Regions from separate parts of the Streptomyces sp. Sge12 genome, predicted to be linked through region 1. Evidence: riboswitches for the same ligand, from Rfam matches in the RefSeq annotation. Region 1 holds a riboswitch; each other region holds the start of a gene.

What was found. Region 1 has a riboswitch for cobalamin ahead of B6R96_RS02435 (ABC transporter substrate-binding protein). Riboswitches for the same ligand answer to the same signal wherever they lie in the genome.
Region 2: it holds a riboswitch for cobalamin, as region 1 does, so the genes downstream of both, metE (5-methyltetrahydropteroyltriglutamate--homocysteine S-methyltransferase) here and B6R96_RS02435 (ABC transporter substrate-binding protein) in region 1, are expected to answer to the same signal.
Region 3: it holds a riboswitch for cobalamin, as region 1 does, so the genes downstream of both, B6R96_RS12420 (ribonucleoside-diphosphate reductase subunit alpha) here and B6R96_RS02435 (ABC transporter substrate-binding protein) in region 1, are expected to answer to the same signal.

Annotation. Positions count from the first base shown of each region.
Region 1 is NZ_CP020555.1:529,706-533,189, reverse strand. It holds gene B6R96_RS02460 (glycoside hydrolase family 18 protein) at 1-125, opposite strand, end outside; gene B6R96_RS02455 (hypothetical protein) at 234-737, opposite strand; gene B6R96_RS02450 (DUF5959 family protein) at 805-1,239, opposite strand; gene B6R96_RS02445 (hypothetical protein) at 1,291-1,641, opposite strand; tRNA gene B6R96_RS02440 (tRNA-Trp) at 1,728-1,801, shown strand; cobalamin riboswitch at 1,934-2,074, shown strand; gene B6R96_RS02435 (ABC transporter substrate-binding protein) at 2,120-3,121, shown strand; gene B6R96_RS02430 (FecCD family ABC transporter permease) at 3,118-3,484, shown strand, end outside.
Region 2 is NZ_CP020555.1:778,667-782,150, forward strand. It holds gene B6R96_RS03640 (TetR/AcrR family transcriptional regulator) at 105-698, shown strand; gene B6R96_RS03645 (alpha/beta fold hydrolase) at 695-1,531, shown strand; cobalamin riboswitch at 1,616-1,841, shown strand; gene metE (5-methyltetrahydropteroyltriglutamate--homocysteine S-methyltransferase) at 2,005-3,484, shown strand, end outside.
Region 3 is NZ_CP020555.1:2,875,730-2,879,213, reverse strand. It holds gene B6R96_RS12420 (ribonucleoside-diphosphate reductase subunit alpha) at 1-1,855, opposite strand, end outside; cobalamin riboswitch at 1,999-2,120, opposite strand; gene B6R96_RS12415 (GNAT family N-acetyltransferase) at 2,172-2,669, opposite strand; gene B6R96_RS12410 (CstA-like transporter-associated (seleno)protein) at 2,770-2,967, opposite strand; gene B6R96_RS12405 (carbon starvation CstA family protein) at 2,964-3,484, opposite strand, start outside.

The DNA.
Region 1 (3,484 bases):
CCGACCTTCTTGTACGGACGGTCGTGGCCGCCGTCGGCCTGTGCGGCGGCGGCGGGCGCGAAGGCGGTCAGCAGGGAGAGGGAGCAGGCGGCGACGGCCAGCCTGCCGAGCATGCTGCGGCGCATGGGCTTCCTTTGCGGATGCGGGGAGCGGGGCGTGTGCGCGTGCGCTGTGCATGCCGGAAACTATTGGTCTGGACCAGAGTGGTCAAGGGGGCGGCCGAAACTCACCCGTCACGGGAGCGGCAGGCTCCACTGGCCGACGTCGTCGGCCAGACCGGCGTCGAGGGCGAACTGGACCGCGGCGGGTTCGGCGTCGGCGGGGATCCGGAAGGTGACGAAGCCCTCCGCCGTGGCGCCGGGGTCGAGCGTGACGGCGGCGGGGAAGGCGGGTCCGGCCGTGGTGGGCAGGTCGATCCCGGTGAACCGCCGGCCGTCGGCGTCCAGCAGGTGTGTGGCCGGTGCGGGGGAGTCCCGGTAGACGGCGGTGCCGGTGTTCTCCAGGCGGAAGCGGGTCGCGACGAGCCGGTCGGGGCCGTCGGGGTCGTCCGGGCCCGTGGGGTTGTCCGGTCCGGCGGGGGTCGCGGGGTCGACCACCTGCGTCAACGTGACGTCGAGACGTGCGCCGGGCTCGCTCCCGGCGAGGGAGATCGTCTCGCCGGAGCCGCCCGGCGCGAAGCCCAGCAGGGTGGGGGCGAGGAGTGCGAGCGCCACGAGGAGTCGTCGGCTTCGGCGCATGACGGAACCTCCCGCTCCACGGGTCCCCCTGCCCACGATCCTCCGCGCCCCGGGCTCCCGCCACCCTTCACTGCCAGTAGCTCCTGGGGCGCGGCCCCACCACGACCTCGTTCGGCCATGTCTCGCGGACCCGGAGGTACCGCCGGCGCAGCTCCTCGACCCAGCCGTCGCCCACGTCCAGCCAAACGCGGACCGACGAGGCGGACGCCGCCTCGTCGGTGATCGTGACGACCGGCACGGGCACCGAGAACCGGCGGTCGACCTCGACGCGGATCTCGTTGCCGCGCAGCCACCGGACGTCGCGGCCGGCGCCGAGTTCGCCGAGCGCCGCGCCCCAGTCGTCCAGGTCCTCGGGCGAAAGCCGCAGCCGCAGCCGCCCGTTGGCGAAGCCGCTGGTGACGACGACCTCGGCGTCGAGATGATCGTGGTAGGCGCTCCTCCCGGGCCGATGCCGCCCCAGCACCCGCAACCGGACACCGCTGTCCCCGGCAACCAGCCGCATCAGATCCACCCCTACGTCCCCCCATCATGTCCCCCTGCCGAAAGAGACGCCCTAGTCGCCGGAGAAGCCGATCCGCAGACGCTCGTCCGCAGCGCAGCGCCGCCCCCAGGCCAGCAGTGTCGTCATGGCTTCCCGGTCGCGGCTTCGCAGCCGCGCCAGATCGGCACCTGCGAGTTCCCGCACCATCCGCTCCACCGCCTCTCCGCGGAGCCGGGTGTCACCGTACGGATCGACGTCGGCCAGGGTGGGCACCCGGTGGCGGCCCAGTCCTTCGACGGCCGCCCAGAACGCGTCGTCGTCGAAGACGATCCGCTCGAGCGTCCCCGCAGCCGGACGCGCCCCCGGCCTGCGCCCGGACCGGGAGGGCGAGCCCCCGCGCCGCAGTTCGACGACCAAGGTCATACCGACCCCCTCCGCACAGGAATGACAGGGGTGACAGTTAATCAGTGGAGCTCCGGGGGACCGGCATGTCATCGTTGGTCCACCGAAGGGGCGTAGCTCAGCTGGCCAGAGCACCGGTCTCCAAAACCGATGGTCGCAGGTTCGAGTCCTGCCGCCCCTGCACCGTGTTGAACAGCAGTTCCGGCCAAGCCCGGGTGGGAGCCTTTCTCCCACCCGGGCTTCGCCGCGTCCACCGTCCGGGCGCCGGGCATCAAGCATCAAGCATCAGGCCTCGGAGCCGGTGGCCTGGTGGTTTCTGGCAGACTGGGCGCGTCACCCAGGCGGTGCAGGACAGGAAACCGGTGCGATTCCGGTGCGGTCCCGCCACTGTGACCGGTCGTCCCCCGCGGGGAAGGGCCGGGAGTCAGACACTGACGCACCGCCTCTCCCGCAGTTTCACGTCGACCAGGGGACGCGGATCCCCCGGAGAGGCCCCGTCATGCTGTCGCGTTCCCGCGCCGCCGCCCTGCGCGCGCTCCTGCCCGTCGCACTCCTGATACCCCTGGCCGCCTGTGCCGGCTCCCCCGGGGCGGGGGAGGACAAGGCCGCGGGGGACTCCGCCGCCGCGCCCGGGTTCCCGTACACGCTCACCAACTGCGGTGTGAGCAGCACCTTCCAGGCTCCGCCGCAGCGCGCGGTCACCATGAACCAGCACGCCACCGAGCTGCTGCTGGCCCTCGGGCTGGGCGACCGGATCGCCGGGTCCGCCTACCTCGACGACGCCGTGCTCCCCGTGTACCGGCCCGCCTACGACAAGATCAAGGTGCTGGCCAAGGAGTACCCCTCCAAGGAGGTCCTGCTCGGCGCGGACCCCGACTTCGTCTACGGCGGGTACGCCAGCGCCTTCGACAAGGGACAGGGCCGCGACCGCGAGGGACTCGCCACGTCCGGCATCAACTCCCGGCTCAACGTGGAGTACTGCACCGAGGGCAAGGTCGGCCTCGACCAGCTGAAGACCGAGATCACCGAGGTCGCGCGGACCTTCGGCGTGCCGGAGCGCGGCGCGAGGCTCGTCGAGGAGGAGCAGCGCCGCATCGACGCCGTGACCGCCCGGGTGGGGGACCGGCCCCGGCCGGCCGTCTTCGTCTACGACTCCGGCGAGGCCTCCGCCGCGACCTCCGGCGGCAACGGCATCGGCAACGAGATCGTCTCGCTCGCCGGCGGCACCAACGTCTTCGCCGACCTCAAGGACACCTTCGGCGACGTGTCGTGGGAGCAGGTCATCGAGCGCCGGCCCGAGGTCGTCCTCATCTACGACTACGGCGGCACCACCGTCGAGGCCAAGAAGCAGCGCCTGTTGAACGACCCGGCCCTCGCCGACGTCCCCGCCGTCAAGAACCGGCGGTTCGTGGTGCTGCCGCTCTCCTCGGCCGTCCTCGGCGTGCGCGTCGCCGACGCCGTCGAGTCCCTGGGCAGCCAGCTCCACCCCGCCGCCCCGTGAGGCTGCGCACCGCCGCCGTCCTCCTCGTCCTGGCCGCCGCGCTCGTCGCCTCCGCGGTGGCCGGCCTGGCCCTGGGGGCGGTACGGATCGCGCCCGAGCGCGTGTTCGACATCGTCCTCGGCGGCCTCTCGGGGGAGCGGCGCCCCGGCGCCTTCGCCGCCATCATCTGGGACGTCCGGCTGCCGCGCGTCCTCCTCGGGGCCGTCGTCGGCGCCGGGCTCGCGGTCGCGGGCACCGTGCTGCAGGCCCTCGTACGCAACGAGCTCGCCGACCCCTTCCTGCTCGGCGCGTCCTCCGGCGCCTCGGCCGGAGCCGTCCTCGTGATCGTCTTCGGTACGGGGGCCCTCGCCTTCGGCATGGGCC
Region 2 (3,484 bases), 250 kb from region 1:
GCGCGTGTTCGCCCAGTGCTTCCCGGTGGGCCGAGCGGCCGCCGCACCTTGCACACCTAGGGGCCCTAGGTTAAAACTAGAACCCCTAGGGGAAGGGAGGGGCCATGGCACGGGCAGGACTGACGGCGGAGCGGGTTACGGTCGCGGGCGCCGAACTGGCGGACGAGGTCGGGCTCGAGCGGCTGTCCATGGCGCAGGTGGCGCGCCGGCTCGGGGTGAAGGACGCGAGCCTCTACGCGCACGTGCGCAGCCTGGAAGACCTGCGCGGACGGATCGCGCTGCTGGCGGCGGACGAGAAGACGCTGCGGATCGCGCAGGCCACCGCCGGGCGGGCGGGCAGGGACGCGCTGGTCGCGTTCGCCGACGCCTGGCGGGAGTACGCCCATGAGCATCCGGGCCGCTACGCGGCGACCCAGACGGCGATCCGGATCGGCCCCGAACTGGCCGCGCAGGCGGCCGGACCGCGGCGCGCGGTCGAGCTGACCTACGGCATGCTGCGCGGCTACGGCCTGGCGGAGCCCGACCTGACCGACGCGGTCCGGTTGTTGCGCAGCACGTTCCACGGGTTCGTCGCGCTGGAGGCCGCGGGCGGGTTCGCGCACGCGCGTTCACCCGAGGAGTCCTGGGGCCGCGCCCTCGACGCCCTGCACACACTCCTGGAGCACTGGCCCCCGCATCGAGACGGAGACTCCTCATGACCGAACCGACCACCGGCAGCCTGCGCGTGCCCGGCGCGACCCTGCACTACGAGGTACGCGGCCGGGGCCCGCTCCTGCTGCTGATCCCCGGCGGGACGGGCGGCGCGGCGTCGTTCGACGGCATCGCCGACGACCTGGCCGCCGAGTACACCGTCGCCACCTACGATCCGCGTGGCATGTCCGCGAGCACGCTCGACGACCCCGGGGCCGCACAGTCCGTGGCCGAACACGCCGACGACGCGCTACGGATACTGGACCTGCTCTCGCCGCATGCACCCGCCCGGGTGTTCGGGACCAGCTCGGGCGCGATCGTCGCTCTGCACCTGCTCGCCGCTCACCCCGAACGCATCGAACGTGTCGTGGCGCACGAGCCGCCGGTGGTGGAGGTGCTGCCGGACGCCGCCGCCCACCGGAAGCTGCTCACACGCGTGCAGGAGACGCTGCACTCCCGGGGACTCATGCCGGCGATGGCCGAGTTCGCCGCCGGCCTGCGGAAGGACGGCGAAACCGCCGGGCCCCGGGCCCCGGCAGGGCTGCCGCCGCAGGCCGCGGCACGGGCCGAGCGGACGATGGCCGGCCTCCCGTACTTCGTCGGGCGGATCGTGCCCGCGTTCATGTCCTACGTCCCCGACGTCGACCGCCTGGCGGCGCTGTCGGACCGGCTCGTGCTGGTCTGCGGCGAGGACTCCCGCGGCGAACTGCCGTACCGCCCGGCCGCTTCACTGGCCGAGCGGTTCGCCACGGAGCTCCTGCACTTCCCCGGCGGACACACGGGCCTGACGACCCACCCCGCCGGGTTCGGCGAGCACCTCCGCAAGGCGCTGTGCGCGTAACGGGCCCGATCAGGCGGGGTCGGCTGTCTCATTTTCGTGGTCCGGCATGTGGACCGCTTTACTCACGCTCAAGTCGATCCACTTAGTGTGGTTTCCGCAGCTGGTTCGCCCCGTCCGCCAGGCGGGATGCGTCGCAAGAGGGAACCCGGTGGGAATCCGGGACTGCCCCGCAGCGGTGAGCGGGCACGACCGCCGTCATACGCACTGGGACCGGACAACGGTCCTGGGAAGCGACGGCCAGTAGGTGCCCGCCGGGAGACCGGCAGGCGTGCCCGCGAGTCCGAAGACCTGCCCGTTGCCCGCACGCGACCGTTCGCATGCGGCCATTTCGGTGACCTCGTGGGCGGGTCGGCGTACACAGCGAGCGGCACGTGCGGCACCTTCCGCGACGTGGGCCGCCCGTTCTGTCGTTCCCTTCGCGTCCGCGTCCCGTCCCCGGGATGTTCAGGACACATCTCGCGAAGGAGAGTTCCGTGACAGCGAAGCCCGCAGCCGCGGCAGCACGAGCCACCGTGTACGGCTACCCCCGCCAGGGCCGGAACCGCGAACTGAAGAAGGCCATCGAGGGCTACTGGAAGGGCCGGGTCACCGCCGACGCCCTCCGCCGGGCCGCGGCCGACCTCCGCCGTTCGAACTGGCAGCAGCTGGCCGACGCCGGCATCACCGAGGTGCCGACCGGTGACTTCTCGTACTACGACCACGTTCTGGACACCAGTGTCATGGTCGGCGCTGTTCCCGAGCGGCACCGCGCGGCCGTCGGGGCCGACGCGCTCGACGGCCTCTTCGCGATGGCCCGGGGCACCCAGGACGTCGCCCCGCTGGAGATGACCAAGTGGTTCGACACCAACTACCACTACCTGGTCCCCGAACTCGGCCCGGACACCGTCTTCAGCGCCGACTCCACCAAGCAGGTCGCCGAGCTGACGGAGGCCCTCGCGCTGGGCCACACGGCCCGCCCGGTCCTCGTCGGGCCCGTCACGTACCTGCTGCTGGCCAAGCCCGCCCCCGGCGTGGCCGCCGACTTCCAGCCGCTGACCCTGCTCGACCGGCTGCTGCCCGTCTACGCCCGGGTGCTGGCCGACCTGCGCGCCGCCGGCGCCGAGTGGGTGCAGCTGGACGAGCCCGCCCTGGTCCAGGACCGTACCCCGGCCGACCTGGGGGCCGCCGCCCGCGCCTACCGGGAGCTCGGTGCGGCGACCGACCGGCCCAAGCTGCTCGTCGCCTCCTACTTCGACCGGCTCGGGGAGGCCCTCCACGTGCTCGCCGCCGCCCCCGTCGAGGGCCTCGCCCTGGACTTCACCGACGGCGCCTCAGCGAACCTCGCCGACCTCGCCGCCGTCGGCGGCCTGCCCGGCAAGCGCCTCGTCGCCGGAGTGGTCAACGGCCGCAACGTCTGGATCAACGACTACCAGAAGTCGCTGACCACCCTCGGCACCCTCCTCGGCCTCGCCGACCGGGTGGACGTCGCCGCGTCCTGCTCCCTGCTGCACGTCCCGCTGGACGCCAACGCCGAACGCGACATCGACCCGCAGATCCGCCGCTGGCTCGCCTTCGCCCGCCAGAAGACCACCGAGATCACCACCCTCGCCCGTGGCCTCGCCCAGGGCACGGACGCCATCACCGCCGAACTCGCCGCCAACCGCGCCGACCTCGCCTCCCGCGCCGGCTCCGCCATCACCCACGACCCGGCCGTCCGCGCCCGCACCGCGGCCGTCACCGACGCGGACGGACGCCGCTCCCAGCCGTACGATCGGCGGACCGTCACCCAGCGCGCGCACCTGGGCCTCCCCCTGCTGCCCACCACCACCATCGGCTCGTTCCCGCAGACGAACGAGCTGCGCACCGCGCGCGCCGATCTGCGCGCCGGTCGCATCGACTCCGCCGGGTACGAGGAGCGGATCAAGGACGAGATCCGCGAGGTGCTCGCCTTCCAGGAGAAGACCGGGATCGACG
Region 3 (3,484 bases), 2.3 Mb from region 1:
AGGCGATCGTCGCCGTCGGGGCGATGGCGAGGAGCAGGGAGTTGCGCATGCCGGTCTCGGCGACGCGGGCGCGCAGCGCCTCCCAGCGCTCCGGCCAGTTCAGCTCGACGTCGTAGTGGTCCGGGTGCAGGACACCGCGGGCGGTGCGGGTCTGCTCCCAGGCCGGCAGCGGGCCGCTGCGCTCGGCCAGGTCGCACGAGGCCTCGTAGGCGGCCAGCATGATGCGCTCGGAGAGCTTGGTGGACAGGGCCTTCGCCTCGGGGGAGTCGAAGGGCAGCTTCAGCTTGAAGAAGACGTCCTGGAGGCCCATCGCGCCCAGGCCCACCGGGCGCCAGCGGGCGTTGGAACGGCCGGCCTGCTCGGTCGGGTAGAAGTTGATGTCCACCACGCGGTCGAGGAAGGTGACGGCGGTGCGGACGGTCTCGTCGATCCGCTCCCAGTCGATCTCGCCGTCCACGACGAAGGCGCCCAGGTTGACCGAGCCGAGGTTGCAGACGGCCGTCTCGCCGTCGTTGGTGACCTCGATGATCTCGGTGCACAGGTTCGAGGAGTGCACGACGGTGCCCGGCTCGGCGGTCTGGTTCGCCGTGCGGTTGGAGGCGTCCTTGAAGGTCATCCAGCCCTGGCCGGTCTGCGCGAGGGTGCGCATCATCCGGCCGTACAGGTCGCGGGCGGGCATCGTCTTGCGGGCCAGGCCGTCCGCCTCGGCCTTGCGGTAGGCGGCGTCGAACGCGTCGCCCCACAGGTCGACCAGCTCGGGCACGTCGGCCGGGGAGAACAGCGACCACTCGGCGTCGGCGTTCACGCGGCGCATGAACTCGTCCGGCACCCAGTGGGCGAGGTTCAGGTTGTGCGTACGGCGCTGGTCCTCACCGGTGTTGTCGCGGAGCTCCAGGAACTCCTCGATGTCCGCGTGCCAGGTCTCCAGGTAGACGGCGGCGGCACCCTTGCGGCGGCCGCCCTGGTTCACGGCGGCGACGGAGGCGTCGAGGGTCTTCAGGAACGGCACGATGCCGTTGGAGTGGCCGTTGGTGCCGCGGATCAGCGAACCGCGGGCGCGGATGCGGGAGTACGAGAGGCCGATGCCGCCGGCGTGCTTGGAGAGCCGGGCCACCTGGTGGTAGCGGTCGTAGATCGAGTCGAGCTCGTCCAGCGGGGAGTCCAGCAGGTAGCAGGAGGACATCTGCGGGTGCCGGGTGCCGGAGTTGAAGAGCGTCGGGGAGGACGGCAGGTAGTCCAGACGGCTCATCAGCCGGTACAGCGAGGCCACTTCCTCCACGGCCTGCACGCTGTCGTCCGCCGCGAGGCCGCAGGCCACGCGCAGCATGAAGTACTGCGGGGTCTCGATGACCTGACGGGTGATCGGGTGGCGCAGCAGGTAGCGGCTGTGCAGGGTGCGCAGGCCGAAGAAGCCGAAGCGGTCGTCGGCGCCCTCGGCGAGGGTGAGCTCGACGAGCGAGTCCAGGCGGCTCGCGTGGGTGCGCACGAACTCGGCCGTGCGGTCGGCGATGAGGCCCTCGCGGTGGCCGACCTCGACGGAGGCCGAGAAGGAGGTGGAGCCCTGGCTCGCGGCCTCGTCGCGCACGGCCAGCGTCAGCAGGCGGGCGGCGAGCCGGGAGTAGGCCGGGTCCTCGGAGATCAGACCGGCGGCGGCCTCCGTGGCCAGCCCGCGCAGTTCGGCGTCGTCGGCGGCGGAGCTGCGGCCGCGCAGCGCGGAGGCCGCGACCCGGCCGGGGTCGGTGTCGGGGAGGTCCGCCGTCAGTTCGGTGAGGGTACGCAGCAGCGTGGCCCCCGGGCCCTCGGTGTTGTCGCCAGAAGTGGACTCGGCGCGCGGTGCGGAAGGCGCGATGGTCACGGCGGGAGCTCTCCCTCGCTCGGCCCGGTCATCGGCGGAGCGGGGCGCGAGCGGGCGCATGCGGGCGCGACAGGAACGCTTGCCCCGCATGGCGTCCACCGGCCCAACCGCGAGGCCCGGACGTGTCGGCACCCGGTTCGGTCGAGCCGGGCGCGCTGTCGGCAGGTCATCGGACTTGGCGTCCGGATGTCGGACACTTCATACCGTTGCGGGACAGTTCCGGATTCCCACCGGATTCCCCTGCGGCGACAGCAGGCATGAGCATACATGTGGGGGCGGCCCGATGCGGCAACCCCCACATGTAGTGTCGGCGTGGCTACAGCTTGAGTCGATACGTCAGGAGTGTCAGGCCTTCGATCGGCGCCCAGTCCCGCTCCGGCGTGCGTACGAAGCCCAGTCGGGAGTAGATCCGGTGGGCGCCGGCCATGCTGCGCTGGGTGGAGAGCACGATGCCCGTGACCCCCTCGACGGCCCGCGCCCGTTCGATGCAGGCCCGCACCAGAGCCTCGCCGGCGCCCTGCCCGCGCGCCGCGTGGGCCACCGCGAGCATCCGGAACTCCGCCTCGTCGGGGGCGGCGATGTCGGCGAGCGGGCTGCCGGGGGCGGCGAAGGTCACCCCGCCCAGCACCCGCCCGTCCCGCTCGGCGACGAGCACCTCGGCCAGGGCGGCCCGGCCGGCCACGTCGCGCAGCACGTTCAGGTAGGCGTCGTCCTCGTTGAAGTCCAGATGCCCGTCGGCGAGGTAGGCCTGCGCCGTGATCCCGCCCAGCTCCGCATAGTCGGCGGGCACCGCCGTTCTGATCACCATGTCCATGCGCTCGAGTGTGCAGGACGGGTCGGCGCCGGCGGCGGGCGCGGACCCGGCGAAGGCCCCGCCGGAGGTGTCCGGCGGGGCCTTCGGTGTGCGGGGCGGCTCAGCAGCAGCGGAAGCCCTCGCGGGGGTCCGCCTCGCGGGCGTCCGTACGGGCGCGTTCGAAGGCGCGGCGGGTGAGGACCTCCGCGTCCGGGTCGTGGGAGCGGGCGTGGGCCACGTACCGGTCGTAGGCGGCCTCCCCCGAGAACTCCCGTACGTAGAACCGCGCCTTCGCCAGCGCGCTCCGTACGGCGCTCACGCCACCGGCTCCTTGACGTGTCCGCCGCCCGCCTCGGGGCCGGCCGTGGCGAGCTCCGCCCGCTCCTCGGCGGTCGCGATCAGCCCGGCCGGGGCGACGATCTTCGACTCGGTCCACGGGACCTCGGAGAGGGTCGCCGATCCCGGGTCGCGGACGGCCTTCAGGCAGGTCCGGGCGGCGTCCGCGAGGACCACGATGATCAGGACGGCGAAGAAGGCGCAGAGCACGCCGTCGACCGTGGCGTTGGTGACCACGGTGTGCATGTCGTCCATGTTCTTGGCCGGCGCCAGCACCTTGTCGGCGTCGATGCCCGCCTGGTACTTGTCGCGCTGGGCGAAGAAGCCGACCTTCACGTCCTCGGAGAAGATCTTCTGATAGCTCGCGGTGAGGGTCACCGTGGCGTCCCAGACCAGCGGGACGCCCGTCACCCAGGCCCACTTGAGCCGCCCGGACTTGACCAGCAGCGTGGTGCAGACGGCCAGCGCGACCGCGGCGAGCAGCTGGTTGGCGATGCCGA